Regions from separate parts of the Enterococcus gilvus ATCC BAA-350 genome, predicted to be linked through region 1. Evidence: predicted binding sites of a transcription regulator. Region 1 holds the regulator's gene; each other region holds the start of a gene.
The links. Region 1 encodes LexA, which represses DNA repair genes until DNA is damaged. Its sites were predicted from a motif close to CNAACANNTGTTNG; they were not measured.
Positions count from the first base shown of each region.

Region 2: the regulator LexA is predicted to act here: its motif matches at 3,135-3,148, upstream of I592_RS08745 (DNA polymerase III subunit alpha).
Region 3: the regulator LexA is predicted to act here: its motif matches at 6,248-6,261, upstream of uvrB (excinuclease ABC subunit UvrB).

Region 1 is NZ_ASWH01000001.1:1,508,072-1,515,791, reverse strand. Features, by position in the region: gene I592_RS07525 (PBP1A family penicillin-binding protein) at 1-757, shown strand, start outside; gene nth (endonuclease III) at 773-1,426, opposite strand; gene I592_RS07515 (DnaD domain protein) at 1,419-2,129, opposite strand; gene I592_RS07510 (FAD-dependent oxidoreductase) at 2,235-3,578, opposite strand; gene tkt (transketolase) at 3,894-5,888, opposite strand; gene I592_RS07500 (DUF896 family protein) at 5,981-6,223, opposite strand; gene lexA (transcriptional repressor LexA) at 6,356-6,979, shown strand; gene I592_RS07490 (hypothetical protein) at 7,084-7,353, shown strand; gene I592_RS07485 (adenine phosphoribosyltransferase) at 7,475-7,720, opposite strand, start outside.
Region 2 is NZ_ASWH01000001.1:1,783,522-1,791,241, reverse strand. Features, by position in the region: gene I592_RS08770 (flavodoxin family protein) at 1-24, shown strand, start outside; gene I592_RS08765 (Cof-type HAD-IIB family hydrolase) at 65-871, opposite strand; gene I592_RS08760 (multidrug efflux MFS transporter) at 1,140-2,342, shown strand; gene I592_RS08755 (hypothetical protein) at 2,515-2,691, shown strand; gene I592_RS08750 (YjzD family protein) at 2,860-3,039, opposite strand; gene I592_RS08745 (DNA polymerase III subunit alpha) at 3,285-6,542, shown strand; gene pfkA (6-phosphofructokinase) at 6,682-7,644, shown strand; gene pyk (pyruvate kinase) at 7,706-7,720, shown strand, end outside.
Region 3 is NZ_ASWH01000001.1:1,747,978-1,755,697, reverse strand. Features, by position in the region: partial or broken gene I592_RS08575 (ABC transporter ATP-binding protein) at 1-191, opposite strand, end outside; gene I592_RS08570 (hypothetical protein) at 196-468, opposite strand; gene tuf (elongation factor Tu) at 800-1,987, shown strand; gene I592_RS08560 (glycerol dehydrogenase) at 2,102-3,145, shown strand; gene I592_RS08555 (amino acid ABC transporter ATP-binding protein) at 3,166-3,915, opposite strand; gene I592_RS08550 (amino acid ABC transporter substrate-binding protein/permease) at 3,916-6,078, opposite strand; gene uvrB (excinuclease ABC subunit UvrB) at 6,323-7,720, shown strand, end outside.

The sequences.
Region 1 (7,720 bases):
TTATATCAATAAAATCAAATATCAGGACGGGTCAGAACAAACGTTCTCAAATAAAGGCGAGAAAGCAATGGAACCGTACACTGCATACATGATTACTGATATTTTAAAGGATGTTATCTCAAGAGGGACTGGAACATATGCTCAAATCCCGAATCTTTTCCAAGCTGGTAAAACAGGTACTTCAAATTATACAGATGACGAGTTAGCGAAGATACCTCATGCCGGTGCTATTGAGCCAGATGTTATGTTCACAGGATTTACACCAAATTATTCATTATCAATTTGGACTGGTTATGACGATCGCATGACTCCTATTACCTCAGAATCAGAGAATACTGCACAACTCATTTACAAAGAATTCATGAGCTATGTTTCTCAAAATGTTCCGAATGTTGATTGGACAATGCCTGATGATGTGCTTCGAAGTGGGAATGAACTTTATGTAAAAGGCGCCTCTTATACACCTGTTCAACCAAATCGGACTGGTCAAAGTTCATACTACAATTCTTATTCTAGTCAGACGACCATGCCATCAAGCAGCACAGCGCAGTCGAGTGTTTCTGAGTCATCTACGATCGCGCCGCCAGCAAGCAGCAGCGAGCCAGTGCCTCCTAGTAGCTCATCTTCTGCTCCTGCGCCCACACCGCCACCATCATCATCGGCGGCTCCTGAGCCACAGCCATCTCAACCGTCGTCAAGTGCTAGTCAGCCGGCACCGACACCGGGAAATAATGGCACACCGCCATCAAGTAATTAAAAAAAGCCGCTCGAACTAGTTTCGAGTGGCTTTTAATCTGTCTTTCCCATCTTGACACATATCCAACAGCGGACAAATTTCACATTTAGGACTTCTAGCCGTGCAATGATACCTTCCAAAAAAAATTAATGTGTGGTGGCTTTTTACCCATAATTCTTTTGGAATCTTGCGCATTAAGGTGGCCTCCACTTCAGTAACAGACGCGTTCAGCTTGCAAATGCGTAGTCGTTTAGTAACCCGTTCTACATGCGTATCAACAGCAATTGCTGGGACACCAAAAGCATCTCCAAGCACAACATTCGCTGTTTTGCGTCCGACGCCCGGTAGCTTTACCAATTCTTCACGAGATGCTGGTACAATACCACCGTAATTATCTAGTAGCATCTGTGCACAAGCCTTAATATTTTTGGCCTTGTTTCGGTAAAGACCGATCGTTCGAATTTTCGCAACAATGTCGTCCATAGGTGCCTGTGCTAACGCCTCTGGAGTGGGATAGGCTGCAAATAGTGCAGGTGTGGCTTTATTCACGGAAACATCCGTCGCTTGGGCGCTTAGAATAACAGCGATTAAGAGTTGAAAAGGAGAATCTGAATGCAGCTCCCCAATTGCTCTTGGAAACATTTCGTACATTCGTGAGAGAGCTTCCATTGTTTTTTCTTTATTAAGCATCAGAATCCTTCCTTTCAAGCCAATTATAGAGAGAAACCTTTGGTAGTTCTTCGGATTGATTTTGTTCTTCCTTCTGTAATAAAATCTGTTTACGTCGTCGCTGCTCCTCTTCGACTTGAACTTTTGATCGAATATTTTTCTTTTCCCAGCTTTGAAGAACCGTTTCAATATATTTAAAATTGTACGCTTGGTTTAATACCGCTTCCTGTAGTGCTAATTCAATCAACGATGGTGCGTAGTGATCCTCGTTTAACCAATACCCAATTTTTTGGTATTCAATCGGTGATAAAGGCCGACCGAATTCCTGTTCAAAAGATCTTAACATTTTCTTTTGAGCAGCAATATCGTTCTTCTCCTCAATTTCAAAGCGCTCTTGTTCTTTCAATATTGTCAGTTTCTCAAAAGCAGGCAACAAATTGTAACGATCACTCTGCTTGCCCTCATCGTCCAATGCGGTATCCAACGTAACGAATTCTTTATTGACAAGTGAATTTAATGACGCATATATCTTCTCAATAGTACATCCCATGTCTTGGGCAATTACAGTCAAATCAGGAAAATCTACTCCAGATTGATGTGAAGCGTAAAGCTGCAGCCACAACATAAATTCGTCAGTCGTCAGTCCCAGTTTAGTATAATTTTTTAATAACAGATTTGAGATTGTTGTCTCCCCACCCGCTAAATAATCATTTAATGAAATCATTTGAAATCCTCCGTTCGTTTCTCAGTTTACACTAAAAAAAAAGGAACTCCAAGTCTGATAAATTTCTCTTAGCAATAAAAAAAGAAGGCTTACGCCTCCCTTTTTTTATTCTGCTTCCGCTAAAGCCGCTTGAGCTAAAATGTTCAAGTAATTCCATGGGCGGTCAAAATGTGGCTGGAAGAAGAAATCTTGTAATGCTAAATCTTCTAACGTCATATTATTTTGAATAGCCACTGAGATTGTATTTGCAGATTGTGTAATATCATATTTTGAAAGGAACTGTGCACCTAAAATTTTATTCGTGCCTTTTTCTGAAACAATCTCCATTAAAACTTTTTCAGTAGTTGGCATGAACTCAGGCCGATAATTGTCTTCGATTACTGTTACATTCACGTCTAAATCATTTAATGCAGCACTCTCTTTTGTTAATCCAGTCGAACCAATCGTCCATCCAAATAAGTAAAGACCAGAAGTACCTTGTGTGCCTCGGTATTTCATTTTTTGTTCAACTAAGTTTTGACCGACTAACATTCCTTGTCTAACAGCGTTTGTTGCTAGAGGGATATATTGATCTTTTCCAGTTGGGTTATAATGAACAACTGTTGAATCACCCGCAGAGAAAATATCTGGGTTGCTTGATTGCATATATTCGTTCACTTTGATTGCTCCGCTTGGCAGCATATCTACTTTGCCTTCTAATAACGTTGTATTAGGTCGGAAACCGACACACAGGATAACCATATCCGCATCAAATTCATTGCTCGGTGTCACTACTTTAGTTACAGCACCACTTTCATCTGCAACGAATTCACTTACGTTCTCTCCCAATGCTAATGTCACACCATGGTCTTCTAATTCTTTTTCTAGTAGATCTGTGAAAGGCTTATCTAAATATTTGTTTAAGATTCTTGATAATCCATCAATTAGCGTTACTTCTTTACCTGACTCGGCAAAAGCTTCTACTAATTCAATACCAATATATCCTCCACCGACTACTACAACTTTTTTAGCGTCTTTTGCTTGTTCAATGATGACATTTGCCTGGTTATAGTTTTTGCATAATAAAACATTCTTAGATTCAATCCCTTTGATCGGCGGGATGATTGGCCAAGAACCTGTTGTTACAACCAATTTATCATATTCAACGATCTTTTCTTCCTCTGTTTTCAAATCTTTTGCTGTGATTTTTTTAGCATCTGTATCAATGTTTGTTACATCGTGTTCCATGTTCACTTTTGCACCTAAAGAAGTAAGTTCTTCAGGGTTAGAATAAAATAGCCCTGCTGGATCTTTCACGACTCCACCTACGTATAAAGCGATTCCACATGAAAGGAATGAGATATTGTCATTCCGCTCAAACACTGTCACCTCTGCATCCGGGTGGTTTGCTAAAATATTTTTAACGGCTGCGGTACCGGCATGTGTACATCCTACTACTACTACTTTCATTGTCGTCCCTCTTTCGTTTGAATCATTTTTTAATTGCAATATTTTGCACAAGGACAGTATAACAGAATTTAATTTCTGTCTAAATAAATTTGCTCACGAATAAACATTTTTATTGAACGTATCGAAAAATTGAAACCGCCATTAATTATTAGTGTTCGAGTAAAATATTATGTAAACTTTATTTTAGTAAAACTATTACTTTCCCTTCTGGAATGCTAAACTTACCGTTAAACAATTTACAGCTAGAGACCTGAAGAATCTGATCACAAAAAAGGTTGAGGAAAATTATTCTCCTCAACCTTTTCAAATTAAATTTTAAAGTTTGTTAAAAGTATTCACAACATTTTCCACAGTGAATCCAAATTGTTCTAAAACATAGTCTCCTGGTGCAGAAGCTCCAAAATGATCAATACCGATCATCTTACCTTCCGATCCGATATAACGTTCCCAACCGAATGGAGAAGCTGCTTCGATTGCTACGCGTTTTTTCACTGCCTTAGGTAAAACAGATTCTTTGTATGCTTCGTCTTGTGCTTCGAATAAATCAAAACTTGGAAGAGAAACAACGGAAACGTCTTTGCCCTGCTCTTTAAGATCTTTTTGAGCTTGAACAGCTAGGTTCACTTCAGAACCGGTAGCAATTAATAGACCATCTGGTGTATCTGATTCAGCTTTAGAAATCACATAACCACCTTTTGCTACGCCTTCCTTAGCCATGTCTTTACTATTAGGTAAGACTGGTAAATTTTGACGACTTAATACTAAGATAGTTGGTTTATTCTTTGTTTCTAACGCTTGAATCCATGCAGCGGAAGTTTCGTTGCCGTCAGCAGGACGAATTACTTGTACGTTAGGCATACAGCGAACGCTTGCTAATTGTTCGATTGGTTCATGTGTAGGCCCGTCTTCACCGACAGCCACAGAATCATGTGTTAACACATAGACAACCGGTAATCCTTGGATGGCTGACATTCTAACAGCCGGACGCAAGTAATCAGTAAATACGAAGAATGTTCCTCCATATATACGTGTTCCTCCATGCAAATGAATGCCATTCATCGCGCTCGCCATTGCAAATTCACGGACACCAAACCAAATGTTTCGGCCTTCATAAGAACCTGGTTGAAACTCTGGTTCATCAGCGATCGTTGTATTATTTGAACCTGATAAATCAGCAGATCCACCCCAAATATTCGGAACAGCTTTTGAAATAGCTTGAATCGCATCTTTGCTGGACACACGACTAGCTTGTGCAGTTCCTTCTTCATAAACTGGTAATGAAGCTTCCCAGTTTTCTGGAAGTTCTCCAGCAAAAGCCGCTTTAAATTGTTTCGCTAACTCAGGATGAGTTTTTTCATAGTTTGCAAACATCGCATTCCAATCAGCTTCTGCTTTCGCACCCTTATCGTTGATTTCTTCTTTAAATCGATTTGAAACTTCTTCGGGAACCGTAAAGTCAGGATATTCCCAACCGTATACAGCTTTTGCAACACTAATACCGTCTTCTCCAAGTGGCGCACCATGAACAGCAGATGTACCCTCTTTGGGAGAACCAAATCCAATCACTGTTTTAATTTCGACCAATGACGGTTTGTCCGTTTCAGCTTTCGCTTCATCAATCGCTTTGGAAATGGCTTCTAAATCATTTCCATCTTCTACTAAGATATGTTGCCAACCATAAGCTTCATAGCGAGCACCTACATTTTCAGTGAAGGCTTTTGAAGTAGGTCCATCTAAAGAGATATCGTTTGAATCGTATAACACGATCAATTTGCCTAATTTCATGTGTCCCGCCATAGAACTTGCTTCAGCAGATACGCCTTCCATTAGATCGCCATCTCCACACAAAGCGTAGGTATAGTGATCCATCACATCAAAACTGTCACGATTGTATGTTGCTGCTAAATGAGCTTCAGCCATTGCCATCCCAACAGAAGTTGAAATACCTTGACCTAAAGGACCTGAAGTTGCTTCGACACCATCCGTATGAAGGAATTCAGGATGCCCTGGTGTTTTGCTTTCCCATTGACGGAAACTTTTTAAATCATCAATCGTTACTTTGTATCCTGCAAGATGTAATAAGCTATACAACATCGCCGAACCATGACCTGCAGATAGAATAAACCGGTCGCGATTTGCCCAATTTAATGAAGTCGCTGGATTAACATTCAAATGCTTTGTCCATAGAGCATAAGCCATTGGGGCTGCACCCATGGGGAGTCCTGGATGACCTGAGTTTGCTTTTTGGATTGCTTCAATACTTAATGTTCTGATTGTGTTTACACCTAGTTGATCGATTTTGTCGAACAAATTACTTCCTCCTTTTTGGTCATAAATACTTTAATTACAAATTCATTGTAACCGATTTATTTTGACTTTTCAATCACTTACTGACAAAAGATTTACTTTCTATTGTGTAATCCTTTTTCTTTTTGAATCTTTTTTAATTTTTCTGGAGTGACATCGTTGCCTTCTGGATCAACAACCTTCATTCCTTCGATGTGATGGCGCATTCCACTACGGAATGAAGCGATGTATTCTTCCCGCAAAACCTTCTGTTCATGTGCCTCTGCATCTGTTAAACCGGACGTTTTCTTTTTCTTTGATAATTCATTGATTCTAGCAATTGTTTCATCATTGATCATTTTGCGCACCTCTTTTCCCTCTTTAATTATACATAAAAAAAAAGAAGTTGAAAGTGTAAACAAATACGAACGCTTGTTTGATTTGTTCGAATAACTATGCTACACTAAAAAAAACGAAAGAAGGTGCGGGCATTGGCAAAAAGAACGGAAACAAAACAATTAGAAGTGTTACGTTTCATTCATGAACGCGTTGAAGATAAAGGGTACCCACCCACTGTTAGAGAAATTGGAGAAGCTGTGAATCTTTCGTCTACCTCTACTGTTCATGGCCATTTATCTAGGTTAGAAAAAAAAGGCTGGATCCAGCGCGATCCCACTAAGCCAAGAGCAATTGAGTTAACTATTAATGGATTAGAAAAAATCGGGGCAGCACCGCAAGTTATTCCTATGTTAGGTGTTGTAACAGCTGGTGAACCCATTTTAGCAGTCGAAGAAGCGTCGGATTTCTTCCCTGTTCCACCAGACCTTTCTAGTGAAGAAGGCGGCTTGTTCATGCTGACTATCCGTGGTGAAAGTATGATCAATGCTGGAATTTATGATGGAGATCACGTGATTGTAAGACAACAATCTTCAGCTACAAATGGAGAGATCGTGATTGCGATGACGGATGAGAATGAAGCGACCTGCAAAAGATTCTATCGGGAAGCTGATCATATTCGGTTGCAACCTGAAAATGACGAGTTGGCTCCTCTGATTTTCGATAACGTATCTATTCTTGGAAAAGTTGTCGGTTTGTATCGAAACCATATTTATTAATCGGAATTTACTTCCGATTATTTTTTTCTTTACAAAACGAACAAACATTCGTATAATAGATATACAAACACACGTTCGCGTTTTTATAATAGGAGTGATTATTGATGAAAGCAGTAAGAAGATTTGGTTTAATTATCGCTGTATTGTTACTAGGTTTATTGATTGGTAAGTTAGGGTCTTTAGCTACGATCGTCATTTTTTCTGGTTTGTTCCTTGTATGGTTCATGTTATGGGACGAGCGAAAGTACGCTCAGCATTATGCGGAATACCATTCCGTTGAAGAGGAAAATGAGGAAGAAGAGTTTTACACTACAGAACCTGCCGAGGATTTTTATTATGTAACGTACGATCATCGTTATCACAAGTCAGCTTAATCGTTCACTCAAGCAGTTGGGTATTTCATCCAACTGCTTTTTTGATATTTAATAAAAAGAGGCTGCAGACAATGTTCTAAATTAGAGCATTGTCTGCAGCCTCTTTTCTATTTAACTCTTTTTAGTAGTCCATCAATGTTAAAATGTCGTATCCTTGGATTTTATCACGCCCGTGTAACCCTTCTAATTCAATTAAGAAGGCACACCCGACAACAATGCCGCCCAGCTTTTCTACTAATTCTATCGTCGCTTTAATTGTTCCTCCAGTTGCTAACAGATCATCAGTGATCAATACCCGTTGGCCAGGCTTAATTGCGTCGCTATGGATCGTTAAAGTATCCGTACCGTATTCTTTTTCGTATTCAAC
Region 2 (7,720 bases), 280 kb from region 1:
GCCATCGAATTGTTTGGAAAATAAAAAACTATGGAAGAGAATCAAAGGATTCTTCCCATAGTTTCTATAAATCAAGGTATTTCGTCAAATAGTCTGCCATACCGTCTTCGGTATTCGGCTTTTCGGTAATGTCGTTCGCAACGGATTTCAATTGGTCAGTTCCGTTTGCCATCGATACGCCCCAGCCGGCAAATTTCAACATATCGACGTCATTGTGTTCATCGCCGAAAGCAATGATGTCTTTTTGATTCATGTCGAGAGTGTCGATCACGCGCTTCAATCCGTGTGCTTTGTGAATGCCCTTAGCTACGACTTCCAAAATAGGATTTGGCCCGCCCCAAGTATTCACTTCCACCTCGTGTCCATACTGCTGCTTCAATTCTTCAGAAACGCTGCCGACATTTTCAGGCTGGCTCCGTAACAAAACAGAGGTTGGATTGGACTGCAAGGTATTGACGGTCAACAAATTCTCGTTCGTAGCAAAGTCGCTGGCGAAGAAATGCTGATCAAAGAAGTTCAAGTCGTCAATAAAGAACGTGTCGCGATTTTCCGCGGCGATAAAGTCCAATTTTAAGTTTTTCTTTTCCGACATCAGATCAAACACGATGCTCCGATTGAAGGATGTTTCTTGCTCGCCGATCCATGATTTTTCTGGCAGGTGAACGAGAGCGCCGTTAAAGTTGATCATCGGCGTAGTAAGCTGCAATTCTTGATAAAAGTTTTTACTCATGCGATAAGGGCGTCCTGTGGCGATCACAACGGAGTGACCATCCTCAATCGCGCGGCGCAGAGTTTTGGCGGTTTTATCAGTAATTTTTGAATCTTGATTCAGTGTCGTTCCATCTAAATCAATCGCGATCAATTTTTTCATAAAATCCCCTACTTCGTATTAGTGTATTTATTCTTTCAATGAAGAATAAGAATCGTTCTAAGCGTATATTTCATTCTGTAAAATGAAACAGAAAGCTTGTTTTCAATTTGTTTCAGTCTAGCACATCCATTAGAAAACGCAACCGGGGCGCTTAAAATTGATGAAAGTATTAATATTTTGTCCCGTTTGATAAGGGAAGAGAAAAGTTTTTTCTGTCTGATTCTGCTATAGTATAGAAATGAAAGAGGTAAGAAAGGGGATACAGAAGATGAAAATCAATTGGCGAAGAAATCTCTTGATTTCATGGATCGGTTGTTTTTTTACTGGTGCGAGCTTCAGTTTAGTTATGCCTTTTTTGCCAGTCTACATTGAAGAATTAGGAACACCCAAGTCGCAAGTAGATTTGTTTGCTGGACTAGCGATTTCAGTGACCGCCTTCTCTGCTGCGATCGTGGCACCTTTGTGGGGGAATTTGGCAGACCGCAAAGGCAGGCGGTTGATGATGGTCCGTGCCGCTGCTGGAATGACGATCACCATGGGCTCGTTGGCCTTCGTCTCAAATGTTTACTGGCTGTTGATCATGCGCTTCATGACTGGCGTATTGTCGGGGTATATGCCGAACGCGACGGCCTTGATCGCTTCACAGGCACCTAAGCAAAAGAGCGGCTGGGCACTGGGGACATTGGCTACTGGCGGAGTCGCCGGGAATTTGATCGGTCCGTTGATCGGCGGTCTATTGGCACAATGGTTTGGATTGCGAAATGTCTTTATCATTACGGGGATCATTTTGCTGATTTGTACGATTTTGACAGTCACGATGGTCAAGGAAGACTTTCAACCAATCGAAAAAGCGGATGTTATCAGCATGAACGAATTGCGCAAACGAATCAACTACATGCCGATTTTGATCGGATTATTCATTAGTTCATTGATCTTGCAGGTGGGTGTCACCAGCATCAGCCCTATCTTGACGTTGTACATTCGTGACCTGAGCGGCAGCAGCAGTAATGCCCTTGTCATCAGCGGGATGATCGTTTCAGTAGCTGGCGTATCGGCGATTGCTTCCTCACCAACATTAGGAAAAATCGGCGACCGCATCGGAAATCACAAGGTATTATTGGCGGGTCTCGTCTTGTCGCTGGTCTGCTTCATTCCGATGGCCTTTGTTAAAACACCCTTCCAGCTCGGTGTATTGCGCTTTTTCTTAGGCTTCTCAACCGGCGCGCTGATGCCGTCGATCAATACGTTGATCAGCAAAATCAGTCCGCCAGAAGGCGTGAGTCGTATCTTCAGCTATAATCAAATGTTCAATAATTTCGGACAAGTCATCGGGCCGATGCTAGGTTCGACGGTGGCGCATTCTCTCGGCTATCCCGCCGTCTTCTTAGTAACGAGCGCCTGTGTATTGGGCAACATTATCTTAAGTACCTTCAATTTCCGAAAATTGCTGTTAACGAATACTAAAATTTAGCTTTTGATTAGTAATTTTACTGAGGCTGTCCAATTTAGGGCAGTCTTTTTTTGTAAAAAATGGACAAAACCTGCTAATTTTTAGAGATGCATCCTAAGAGGGTGTGCGGGTGCTATACTTTAACTTGAGGACTATAAAAATTCTGGATGTATCAAAATGGGAGTGGGAAGCGATGAATAAAAAAAAGTGGTACCATCTTTTTTGGAAATCCGGCTACCAATGGATAGGCGGTGTAATTTTTCTGCTTTTTACGGATTTTCACTATAACCAATTGGTTTCGGCTGTTTGGTTCATAGTCGCAGGGATCAATTTGTATAGAGGTTTTCAGTGGTATCGAGTAGATCGTTGAGTTCTTTGGTTACATCGTTATAGGAATGATATCAGCGTCGCTTCATTCTAAACTGAAAAGCAAGCTGATTAATGGAGCGGGTAAGAGATGAAACATCGCTTATAACTTTCACTAACTCTAAATTTGAAATAAACAAAAAACCAGTTACAATAAAGTAACTGGTTTTGTTTAGGCATTGCTTTTTTTAGGAGACACAAAACGCGCAGCGATGAGCGCGATCACGCCGACAATAAGTGAAATAATCGTAGATAATTCGAAGTTATAAGAACCGCTTTGCAAGGCGCCGCCTAAATAACAAACGGCTTGTCCAATTGCGAAAGCCCAAAATAATGTCACTAAATATTTCATCCAGAGCACCTCTTTTCGCAGGGAATTCTAGGTTCAGTTTAGCATTTTTTTTGAAAATGTAAAGAAAAGACTGATGAAAGAAACTAGAAAAAAAGCGAACGATTATTTTTAAGTATAGAAAGCCATTCTGGCAGTTATTGTTCTGTTGTATAGTATGATAGACTGACAGAAGAAAGAGAATACCAGTTCTCCTTTCCTTAGCACTATGGGAAAGCAATGACACAAATACGAAGTAGGAGGAACTCATGCAAATCCCACAACTTTATACGAAAACTTCCTATTCTTTATTGAAAAGTACGTTAACGATCAGCGACTATGTGGCGTCAGCGAAAGCGCGCGGGTATACTGCTGTCGCGATCACTGATGAAAATGTGTTATACGGTGCGGTGGAGTTTTTCCAAGCGTGCCAAAAAAATCAAATGATAGGGATCATCGGGCTGGAATTGGATTTTTATTATGGGGAATCCACAGAGCGCGTGGTACTTTATGCCAAGAATGTGGCTGGGTATCAGGAATTGATGCGTTTATCCAGTACACGTATGATGGCGGAAAAACCGTTACCTTTGCAGGAATATAACTTAAACGGGGAAAATCTAATCACCGTTCTTCCCGTTGACGGACTATCTAATCCAATGGACGCTGTTTTTTCAGCCTTCGGGGAAATAGGCGAGGGTCAAAGGTATTTAGGCATCTCCCCTGCCACAAACCTGTCGTCGCTGCCGAAAAGCTTGCCGAAAATCGCGATCCATGAAGTCGCCTATTTGGAAACGACGCAAGCTTTTGCGATCAAGGTCATGAATCATATTCAAAACGGGAATCAAATTCCGCGGGAAGAACTGACCAATCAGCTCGGAGACAATTATCTGCTGGAGATGCAGACACTGGCGGACAGCTTCGAGGAGGAAGAAGCGGTGAGGCATGCGCAGCAATTAGTCGAGCAGTGTCAATTTGAGTTGCCGCTGCATCAAAAATTATTGCCTCATTATCCGGTTCCTACACAGCAGACGGCAGACGCCTATCTGCAAGAGCTTTGCTGGCAAAAGCTGCCGGAACGAATCGTCGACGTCACCGATGACTATCGCCAACGTCTGACCCGTGAATTGGGCATCATCCATAATATGGGGTTCGATGACTATTTCTTGATCGTTTGGGACGTGATGGATTATGTCCATCGCAGCAAAATCGTGTCGGGTGCTGGTCGTGGATCAGCAGCAGGCTCCTTGGTCGCGTATGTCTTGAGCATCACGGATGTTGATCCGATCAAGTATGACCTATTGTTTGAACGTTTTTTGAATCCCGAACGAAACAGCATGCCGGATATCGATTTGGATATTCCTGATAACCGCCGGAGTCAAGTGCTGCATTACGTCCACGAAAAATATGGGCATTTCCATGTCTCACAAATCGCGACATTTGGGACGATGGCAGCGAAAATGGTGCTGCGGGATGTAGGTCGTGTGTTCGGCTTATCCCAAAGTGAAGCCAATCGCTGGTCCAAAGCCATTCCCAGTCAGTTGAAAATTACCTTGCGAGAAGCCTATGACAAATCCGAACCGCTAAAACGATTGGTCGCCAGCGATGAACGCAGTGACCTGCTTTTCCAAACGGCTCTGACGCTGGAGGGCTTGCCTCGACACGTATCGACGCACGCAGGGGGAGTCGTGATCAGTGATGTGAATTTGATGTCCGTCGTGCCATTGCAAAACGGGTCTGAAGATATCCTGCTGACACAATTCACCATGACAGACGTTGAAGCGATCGGGCTTTTGAAAATGGATTTCTTAGGCCTGCGAAACCTCTCGATCATTGACAATGCGCAGCAAAATATTCGACGAGTCTACCGTGAGGAATTGAATTTAAAAAATGTCCCATTAGACGACCCGGAGACTTTGGTCTTGTTCCAACGAGGAGAAACTAGCGGTGTGTTCCAATTTGAATCGGCTGGTATCCGCAAAGTGCTGCGCAATCTCCATCCGACCTCTTTTGAGGATATCGTGGCGGTCAACGCATTGTATCGACCAGGACCGATGCAAATCATCGACCAATTCATTGCACGGAAAAATGGACGAGAACAAGTCACGTATCCAGATGTTTCTGTTGAAAAGATTTTGGCGCCGACCTACGGGTTTATCGTCTATCAAGAGCAGATCATGCAAGTCGCGGCTCAGATGGCGGGCTTTACTCTAGGGGAAGCCGACATCTTGCGTCGTGCCGTCAGTAAGAAGAAAAAAGACCTGTTAGATGAAGAAAGACGTCATTTTGTCAGTGGTGCCGTTTCCCGCGGACACAGTCAAAAAAGTGCGGAAGAAGTCTATGATTATATCGAGCGCTTTGCTAATTACGGCTTCAACCGGTCGCATTCTGTCGCGTATTCCTTTATCGGTTACCAAATGGCCTACATGAAGGTCCATTATCCGGGGGCTTTTTACACGGCGCTCATGCAGTCGGTGCGAAACGACCCTAAGAAGCTGCGGGAGTATATCGCAGAAGCGAATCGAGCAGGGGTCAAATTATTGCCGCCAGACATCAACCGCAGCAGCTACAGCTTTACTCTAGTAGAGAAGGACGTGATCCGATTCGGGCTGGATGCCATCAAGGGCATGCGACGGGATTTTGTCAGCGACGTCATCACCACTCGGAAAGAAGAGGGAGCCTTCAAATCACTGGACGATTTCCTGTTGCGAATCGAAACCCGCTGGCTGAAGAATGAATACGTAGCCCCGTTGATCTATGTAGGCGCCTTTGACGCACTCCATGCCAATCGAAAAGAGTTGGCAGATGGGCTGGAAGGCAAGATCCAAAACGTGCAATACAGCGGCGGGAGTATGTCCTTGCTGGATGTCATGAGTTTGAAGGAGCGTCCTTCCGACGATTTCTCGTTGGCAGAACGTCTGGATTACGAGGAACAATACCTCGGGTTGTATGTTTCCGGCCACCCGACTGAAAACTACCCGAAACTATTGAAGCAAAAGGATCTGCTGCCGATCACGGAGCTCACGGTGGGAAATCACGGAAAGATTCTCTTCTATTTAAAAGATATCCGTGAGATCCGCACCAAAAAAGGGGAGCAGATGGCATTTCTAACAGGGAATGACCAAAGCGGCGAAATCTCCTTGACCATTTTTCCGCAACCCTATCGACGCCTCCGCAACGAACTAGAGCTGGAAAAGGTCTATTATGTGCAAGGCAAAGTCGAACGCAGCCGGTATGACCAGGCACTTCAACTGTTAGTAGAAGAGTTGGTATTGGCACAGACGGCAGAAGATGCGATCAGCGACCGGACCCTCTATTTGAGAGTACAGGCGGAGCAAGATTCGCCTGGAATCCAACAAGGAATTGCCGAAAGATTGCAATTGGCCCCCGGAAAAGTGCCCGTAGTGATCTATTATGAAAAAAGCAAACGGAAGATTGTGCTGGATAAAAAGTTTTGGGTGGGGGTTAATGACACCCTCTTAAATGCTTTAAGTGACATATTAGGGGAACAAAACGTCGTAATAAGATGATTTCTTGTAACTTTCAAAAACTTTTTTCAAAATACGCGCTTTTCCCATAGACATCCCAAGACTTTTGGGATGTTTTTTGGTAGAATGTACCATGAATTACACGATGTATGTTTTTTGAGAATACTTATGAGGTGAGAAAATGAAACGCATTGGAATTTTAACAAGTGGAGGAGACGCTCCCGGAATGAACGCTGCTGTTCGTGCAGTGGTTCGTAAAGCGATTTTTGAAGGCATGGAAGTTTATGGCATCAATTATGGTTTTGCCGGTTTAGTCGCTGGTGATATCCGTCGTTTAGACGTTGCAGATGTCGGCGATAAGATCCAACGAGGCGGAACTTTCTTATATTCAGCTCGTTACCCAGAATTTGCTACAGAAGAAGGGCAATTAAAAGGGATCGAACAATTAAAAAAATTCGGTATCGAAGGCCTAGTTGTTGTCGGTGGTGACGGTTCTTATCACGGAGCGATGGCGTTAACAAAACACGGCTATCCAGCGGTTGGTATCCCAGGAACGATCGATAATGACATTCCAGGAACAGACTTTACTGTCGGGTTCGATACAGCGATCAACACCGTGCTAGAATCTGTCGACCGTATTCGTGATACAGCGACTTCACACGTTCGTACGTTCGTTATCGAGGTTATGGGACGTAATGCAGGCGATATCGCTTTATGGTCAGGTGTTGCTGGTGGTGCTGACGAAATCGTCATTCCAGAACACGAATTCGACATGGCGAAAATCGCGAAGAAAATCCAAGCAGGCCGCGACCGCGGGAAGAAACATTGCTTGATCATCCTTGCTGAAGGTGTGATGGGCGGAAATGAATTCGCGGATAAATTAGCGGAATACGGCGACTTCCATACACGTGTCAGTGTATTAGGTCACGTTGTTCGTGGCGGCGCTCCAAGTGCACGCGACCGTGTCTTGGCAAGCAAATTTGGTTCATACGCTGTTGACTTGCTTTTAGAAGGCAAAGGCGGATTGTGTATTGGTATCAAGGACAATGAAGTGGTTGCTGCTGATATCGTCGACGCATTAGAAAACAAAAAACACAAACCAGATCTTTCTTTATATGATCTAAACAACGAAATCTCATTTTAATCTCGTTAATAATAGTGAAAGCTATATATTATAAACAATCAAGAATGGAGCGTATTACGTAATGAAAAAGACGAAG
Region 3 (7,720 bases), 240 kb from region 1:
ACCGCTGAAGAGCAGCTCCCCGTTCGTTGGCGATACTAACGAAGCGATCACGCGTAATAGGGTGCTCTTGCCACTTCCAGAGGGACCAGTGATCGTCAAAAAGCACCTTCTTCTAAATTGAAGGAAAGGTGATCCAAAATGGTATTCTGTCCCGCTTGATAACTGACATCATGTAACTCTAAAAGTGCCATCTGATTATTGTTCCTCTCCAGCAGTATAAGGAATCACGACAAAAAGATCCGGCCGTTCATCGACTACTAATTGCTTCAAGGCGAATGCTGGGTGCCTAATGATCTGGCTCTCTTGATCAAACCGTTCAATAAAATAGTCTTTAATTTGATCATCGGTCCATTGTCTGGCAGGAAAGTGCCAATAGTGATCCTTCTCCTTAACAAACACAAAACCAACACTCCAAGCTTCCTTTACTTCATCTGGAATTTGAGCCAACAACGCTTGAAAATTTTCCATAACTTCTTACCTCCATAGTGACTTATCAGGATTCTTTTGTAAATGTACTCTATTATTAAACCAATAATCCATTTTTCTGTACACTCTTTGGTTTTTATTATAGCCTATAATCTCTCATCTAAAGCAAAGTATTTAGCAACAGAAACGATGAGAAGACCGAGTTATTCCTGTCCTCTTCATGACGAGAAACATATCATTTGGAGTTTGACCAATTCTGATGTATTATACTCTCGGATGGTTACTTACAAAAAGTAAAAGTGTAAATCTTTTTCATTTCATTCAAAATGATTTACACTGTATCCGTAAGAATTTTTTAGGAGGTTTGTTTATTATGGCAAAAGAACATTATGATAGAAGTAAACCACACGTTAATATTGGTACCATTGGTCACGTCGACCACGGTAAAACAACATTAACTGCAGCAATCACAACGGTATTAGGTAAGAAAGGTCTCGCAAACCCTCAAGACTACGCTAGTATCGATGCTGCACCCGAAGAACGTGAACGCGGAATCACTATCAATACCGCTCACGTAGAATACGAAACTGAAAAACGCCACTATGCCCATATCGACGCTCCAGGACACGCGGACTATGTTAAAAACATGATCACCGGTGCTGCTCAAATGGACGGTGCGATCTTAGTAGTATCAGCTACTGATGGCCCTATGCCTCAAACACGCGAACACATTCTATTATCACGTCAAGTAGGTGTAAAATACTTGATCGTCTTCTTGAACAAAGTAGACTTGGTTGATGACGACGAATTGATCGATTTAGTAGAGATGGAAGTTCGGGAATTGCTTACAGAATATGGTTTCCCAGGCGACGATATTCCTGTTCTTAAAGGTTCTGCTTTGAAAACATTAGAAGGCGATCCTGAACAAGAACAAGTCATCCTTGACTTAATGGATACTGTTGACGAATATATTCCAACACCAGAACGTGATACTGACAAACCATTCTTGTTACCAGTCGAAGATGTGTTCTCAATCACAGGACGCGGAACTGTAGCTTCTGGTCGTATCGACCGTGGTGAAGTCAAAGTCGGTGATGAAATTGAAATCATCGGGATCAAACCTGAAGTTCAAAAAGCAATCGTAACAGGTCTTGAAATGTTCCGTAAAACATTGGATTACGGGGAAGCCGGCGATAACGTTGGTGTGCTTTTACGTGGGATTACTCGTGATGAAATCGAACGTGGTCAAGTGTTAGCTAAACCAGGTTCAATTACACCGCATACAAAATTCAGCGCAGAAGTATATGTATTGTCGAAAGAAGAAGGCGGACGTCATACACCATTCTTCAACAACTACCGTCCTCAATTCTACTTCCGTACGACGGACGTTACAGGTAATATCATGTTGCCAGAAGGCACTGAAATGGTTATGCCTGGCGATAACGTAACAATCGACGTTGATTTGATCCACCCAATCGCTGTAGAAAAAGGAACAACTTTCTCTATTCGTGAAGGCGGACGTACTGTTGGTTCAGGTATCGTTACTGAAATCGAAAAATAATTTAGACTTACTAAGCACGCAGCGTAAAAAGCTGCGTGCTTTTTTTATCATGCTGGGAAGTTTTCTTGCACCGATTTCAGCAAGTTGCTATGATAAATCAAAAAGGAGACCGCTATGGAAAAATTTTTTGCGAGTCCGATGGCTTATCGACAGGGAAAGAATGTTCTTTGGGCCCATATAGAGGATATTTTGTCTTTTGGAGAAAGAGGATTACTAGTAACGGATGCGTTTGTCTATCAAATGGTCGGAGAAGGGCTGATGAAGGAGCTGGTAAAGCAAGGGGGACAACTCACTGTCTGGTTAGTAGAAGAGGAACAGCCGACTCTGAGTTTTGATTATGTCATCGCTTTGGGTGGCGGAAGAGCGATCGATTTAGGAAAAGCATTGGCTTTTAATACGAAGAGCCGCTGCATTGTTGTCCCCACCTCAGCAGCAACCGATGCCCCTACTTCTCGAATTTCGGTGGAGTATCGAGAGGGATATTTTGAAAACTATGCCTATTATACTAAAAGCCCCGATTTGGTCCTGGTTGATACGGAGATCTTGATCCACAGTCCGGTCCACTTTTTAGCCGCGGGAATCGCAGACGGATTGTCAACGTCAATTGAAGCAAGAACAGTACGAGAAAATAATGGGAAGAATACCTTAGGAGCGGCACCTACCTTAGCAGCAGGAGCCATTGCGGAGAAGTGTCGCGAAGTGTTGTTGGAGCATGGGGAGGCAGCGTTAGAGGCCAATAAAAGACAAGAAATCACTCAATCCTTTGAAGCAGTAGTCGAGGCAAATATATTATTAAGCGGTATTGGGTTTGAATCAGGCGGATTGAGTATCGCCCATGCCTTGCACAATGCGATGGTCAGTTTGTGGGGGAGAGCGATAAAAGGCAGCCACGGACAAATCATCGCGTTGACAACGTTGCAGCAATTGCGAATCGAAGGACGAGAAGAGGAGCTTGCACAATATCAAGCGTTATTCGAAAAGTTCGGGTTGCCGATCACCTATGAAGCGTTGACCATTTTTCCCTCCGCGAGTGAGCTGAAAACAATCACCGATCTTGCATTTTCACCAGAGGACGGGATCGTTCGCAGCGGATCACAAGCAACAAAAGAGGAAGTATATAGAGCGCTAATGACATTTAGAAAAACCCGTGAAATCTAACATGATTTCACGGGCCTTTTTTAAATATTCAAAACTTTGTTCAAGAAGTCTTGTGTTCTTGGGTTGTGGGGATTATTGAAGACTTGTTCTGGTGTCCCATCTTCTAAGATTTTTCCACCATCGGTAAAGATGACACGGTCAGCCACTTCTTTAGCAAAACCCATTTCATGGGTTACGATGACCATGGTCATACCTTGCAGTGCCAAGTCCTTCATAACCTTCAAAACATCGCCAACCATTTCTGGGTCAAGAGCGGAAGTCGGTTCATCAAACAGCATCACATCAGGATTCATCGCCAACGCACGAGCAATAGCCACACGTTGCTTTTGACCACCCGAAAGGCTATCTGGATAATCATCTTTCTTCTCAGCTAAACCTACTTGCTTCAGCAATTCAACACCGCGTTTTTGTGCTGCGTCTTTTGATTCACCCTTTAGATCAAGGGGAGCCAACGTAATGTTTTCCAAAACAGTCAGGTGAGGGAACAAGTTGAAATGCTGGAATACCATACCGATATGCTGACGCACCAAGTTGATATCTGTATGTTTGTCCGTCAGGTCTTGTCCGTCAATGATGATCTCGCCAGATGTCGGTTCTTCCAAATGGTTCATACAGCGTAAAAAGGTACTTTTCCCGGAACCAGATGGACCGATGATACATACGACTTCACCTTCACTGATAGTGATATTTAAGTCATTTAAAACAGTGTTGTCGCCGAATTTTTTAACTAAATGATTTACAACGATTTTATTGCCTGCATTCTTTTCCATCTATTTCACCTTCTTATCTAAACGATTCGCTAACTTAGTCAAGATCGTGATCAAGATTAAGTACATGATTGCAATGATCAAGTAAACGTAAGAGCTTTGTGTTGTACGTGCAACGATGATCTTACCGGTTTGCAGCAATTCTACCACGCCGATTGCTGAAATGATCGTCGTATCTTTCAAACTGATAACAAACTGATTGATGAAAGAAGGGATCATGATTTTTACAGCTTGCGGTAAAATAATTTTTTGCATTGTCCGATTGTACGACAATCCTAAACTACGTGAAGCTTCCATTTGACCGACCGGAACGGCGTTGATACCGCCACGTACGATTTCCGCGATATATGCACTGGCATTTAAGGTTAAGGTTATGATCCCGGCTGCGAAGTCAGGAATTTTGATTCCTGTGATCCCTGGTAAGCCGAAGAAAATAAAGAAGGCCAGTACCATCATTGGAATACCACGGATAATATCGATATAAACACCCGCTAGCAAACGCAAACCACGTACAGGAGATACACGGAACAACCCAAAGATCACTCCTAAAACTAAGGCTAAAGCAAACGATACTAATGCTAATACGATCGTTTTCCATAAACCTTCTAACAACGATTTATAATTGTTTTTCAACAATCCGGTAATCGTGGATTCGTCCACCGCGTCTTTCTTTTCTTCCTGACCGGAGCCGATGTATTTATTGACGATTTCATCGTATTCACCGGTACGTTTCATTTCTTTCAATGCTTCAGTAAACATTTCGCGAAGTTCAGGATTTTCACCCTTCTTCACGGCAAAGCCATATTCTCCGCCGACTTCACGTTTAATTGGTGTTTTTAACGCTTGGCCTTGCTTTACAGCGTAGCCGATTACTGGATAATCGTCCATCATGGCGTCGATTGATCCAACTTTCAAAGCATCATACAATTGATCAGCGGCATCGAAGCTCTTGATCGTGTAGCCATACTCGTCTTTATGTGCTTCTAAGAAATCAGCACTCTCAGTGCCCACTTTTGCGCCTACAGTTTTTCCTTTTAGATCTTTGTAGGCTTTAATATCGTTATCGTCTTTCGCAACGGCTAATTGAATGCCGCTTTGGAAGTAGGGGTCAGAAAAATCATAATTGGCTTTTCGTTCGTCCGTAATAGTCATTCCAGCGATCATACCATCTGCTTGACCAGATTCTAAGGCCTGCATCGCAGAAGAGAAGCCAATGAATTTCATATCTAATTTGAAGCCTTGAAGATCTGCGGCACGTTTCAACAAGTCGACATCGATTCCCTTGTATTCACCATCGCTGTCCTTATATTCAAAAGGAGCAAAGGCGGAATCACTGGCAATAACATAAACATCCTTTTTAGGTTCGATTTTCTTCATGTCACCAGATGCGGCTTTATCACCTGAACCGGTAGAGATGTATTTGCTGACGATTTTATCGTACTCGCCATTCGCTTTTAAGTCTTTTAAGCCTTTATTGAATTTTTCCAACAATTCTTTATTTTCACCTTTTTTAACGGCGAAACCGTAGGAACTGCCTTTTTCTGGATCACCAATTAATTTAAAGGGCTGGCCATTCGTTACAGCATAGCCGAGAACAGGGTAGTCATCGAAGATAGCTTCCACATTCCCGTTAGTCAACGCATTATACATAGCGTCTGCGGCTTCGTACTGCTTGACCTCATAACCGTATTTATCTTTATTGTTATTTAAAAATGTGGCACTTTCTGTCCCAATTTTCGCAGCAACTGTTTTTCCTTTTAAGTCATCGTACCCTTTGATATCTTTGTTGTCGTTTTTAACAGCCATTTGAATACCGCTGTCGAAATAAGGATCTGAAAAATCAAATGTTTTTTTGCGCTCATCTGTGATGCTCATTCCGGCAATCATACCGTCCAATTGATCAGACTGTACTCCTTGGATTGAACTGTCGAAGCCCAATGGACGCAGATCCACTTTAAAATTTTGATCTTTCGCAATTTGATTCAGTAAATCAACGTCGATCCCCACGTATTCACCATCTGAGTTTTGAAATTCAAACGGGGCAAAGGTTAAATCCGTCCCGATTTTATATGTTTTTTCCGCAGCATGTGTCTTGCTGGCAAAGCCAAGTGTGAATAGACTTGCCATTAAGAAAACAACAAATGGAATTAATTTGGTTTTTCTCATAATTATCCTCCTAATTACTTATCGTTTGTTTATTATATGTTAGTTTAAGGATAAAATACAAGTAGGTTCATTGTGAGATAGAAAAAAAGCGAAATATTCATAACATGGTATGTTAAAAAAGCTAACATGATGCTTTTTAAGAACTTCTTATGGTAAGAACAATAAATGGCGAAAATATGTTCGGTATGCTATAATTTTTGATGGAAAATAATTGCTTATTTAAATCAAAAAAGGGGGATTTTGTATGATTGAAAGAATGATGGACAATACGTTCGACCTTCATTCAAAATATCAGCCTGCTGGCGATCAGCCTGAGGCCATTTCACAATTAGCTGAAGGAGTCGTTGGCGGTAAAAAGGCACAAATCCTTTTAGGTGCTACCGGTACAGGGAAAACGTATACGATATCGAATGTTATAAAGGATGTAAATAAGCCCACTTTGATAATTGCCCACAATAAAACATTGGCTGGACAATTATACGGGGAATTTAAAGAATTCTTTCCTAACAACGCGGTGGAGTATTTCGTGAGTTACTATGATTATTATCAACCCGAGGCTTACGTGCCTTCTAGTGATACGTATATAGAAAAGGATTCAAGTATTAATGATGAGATCGATAAGCTGCGACATTCGGCAACAAGTTCATTACTTGAAAGAAATGATGTCATCGTCGTCGCTTCCGTCTCATGTATCTTTGGTTTAGGTTCACCGAAGGAATACTTAGAGCAAGTAGTTTCATTACGCGTGGGGATGGAGATGGACCGAAATCAATTGCTGCGCAATTTGATTGATATTCAATTCGAGAGAAATGATATTGATTTTCAACGTGGTCGCTTTCGTGTTCGTGGGGATGTCGTGGAGATCTTCCCAGCATCACGTGACGAGCGCGCTTTACGTGTCGAATTTTTTGGAGACGAAATTGAGCGAATTCGAGAAGTTGACGCTTTGACGGGGGAAATCACAGGCGAAACAGAACATGTCGCCATTTTCCCCGCGACCCACTTTTTAACCAATGAAGGTCACATGGAAGTGGCAATCAGCAATATTCAAAAAGAGCTAGCTGAACGTTTAGAGGTTCTTCGCAACGAGAATAAACTGTTGGAAGCACAACGCTTGGAACAACGCACTAATTATGACATTGAGATGTTGCGGGAAATGGGGTATACCTCAGGGATCGAAAACTACTCACGTCATATGGATGGGCGTAAAGAAGGCGAGCCGCCTTATACCTTGATCGACTTCTTTCCAGAAGACTTCCTATTAGTAGTCGATGAATCCCATGTTACGATGCCTCAGGTCCGTGGAATGTACAACGGAGACCGTGCGCGTAAGCAGATGCTTATAGATTATGGGTTTCGATTGCCTTCAGCCTTGGACAACCGTCCATTGCGCTTAGAGGAATTTGAAGAACGGGTGAACCAGATCGTTTATGTTTCAGCCACTCCAGGGCCTTATGAACACGAGCAGACGGATACAGTAGTAGAACAAATCATTCGTCCAACAGGTTTATTAGACCCAGTCATTGAAGTAAGACCGATCATGGGTCAAATTGATGACTTAGTTGGAGAAATCAACGAACGTTCGGAGCGTAATGAACGAGTCTTTGTTACGACTTTGACAAAGAAAATGTCTGAAGATTTG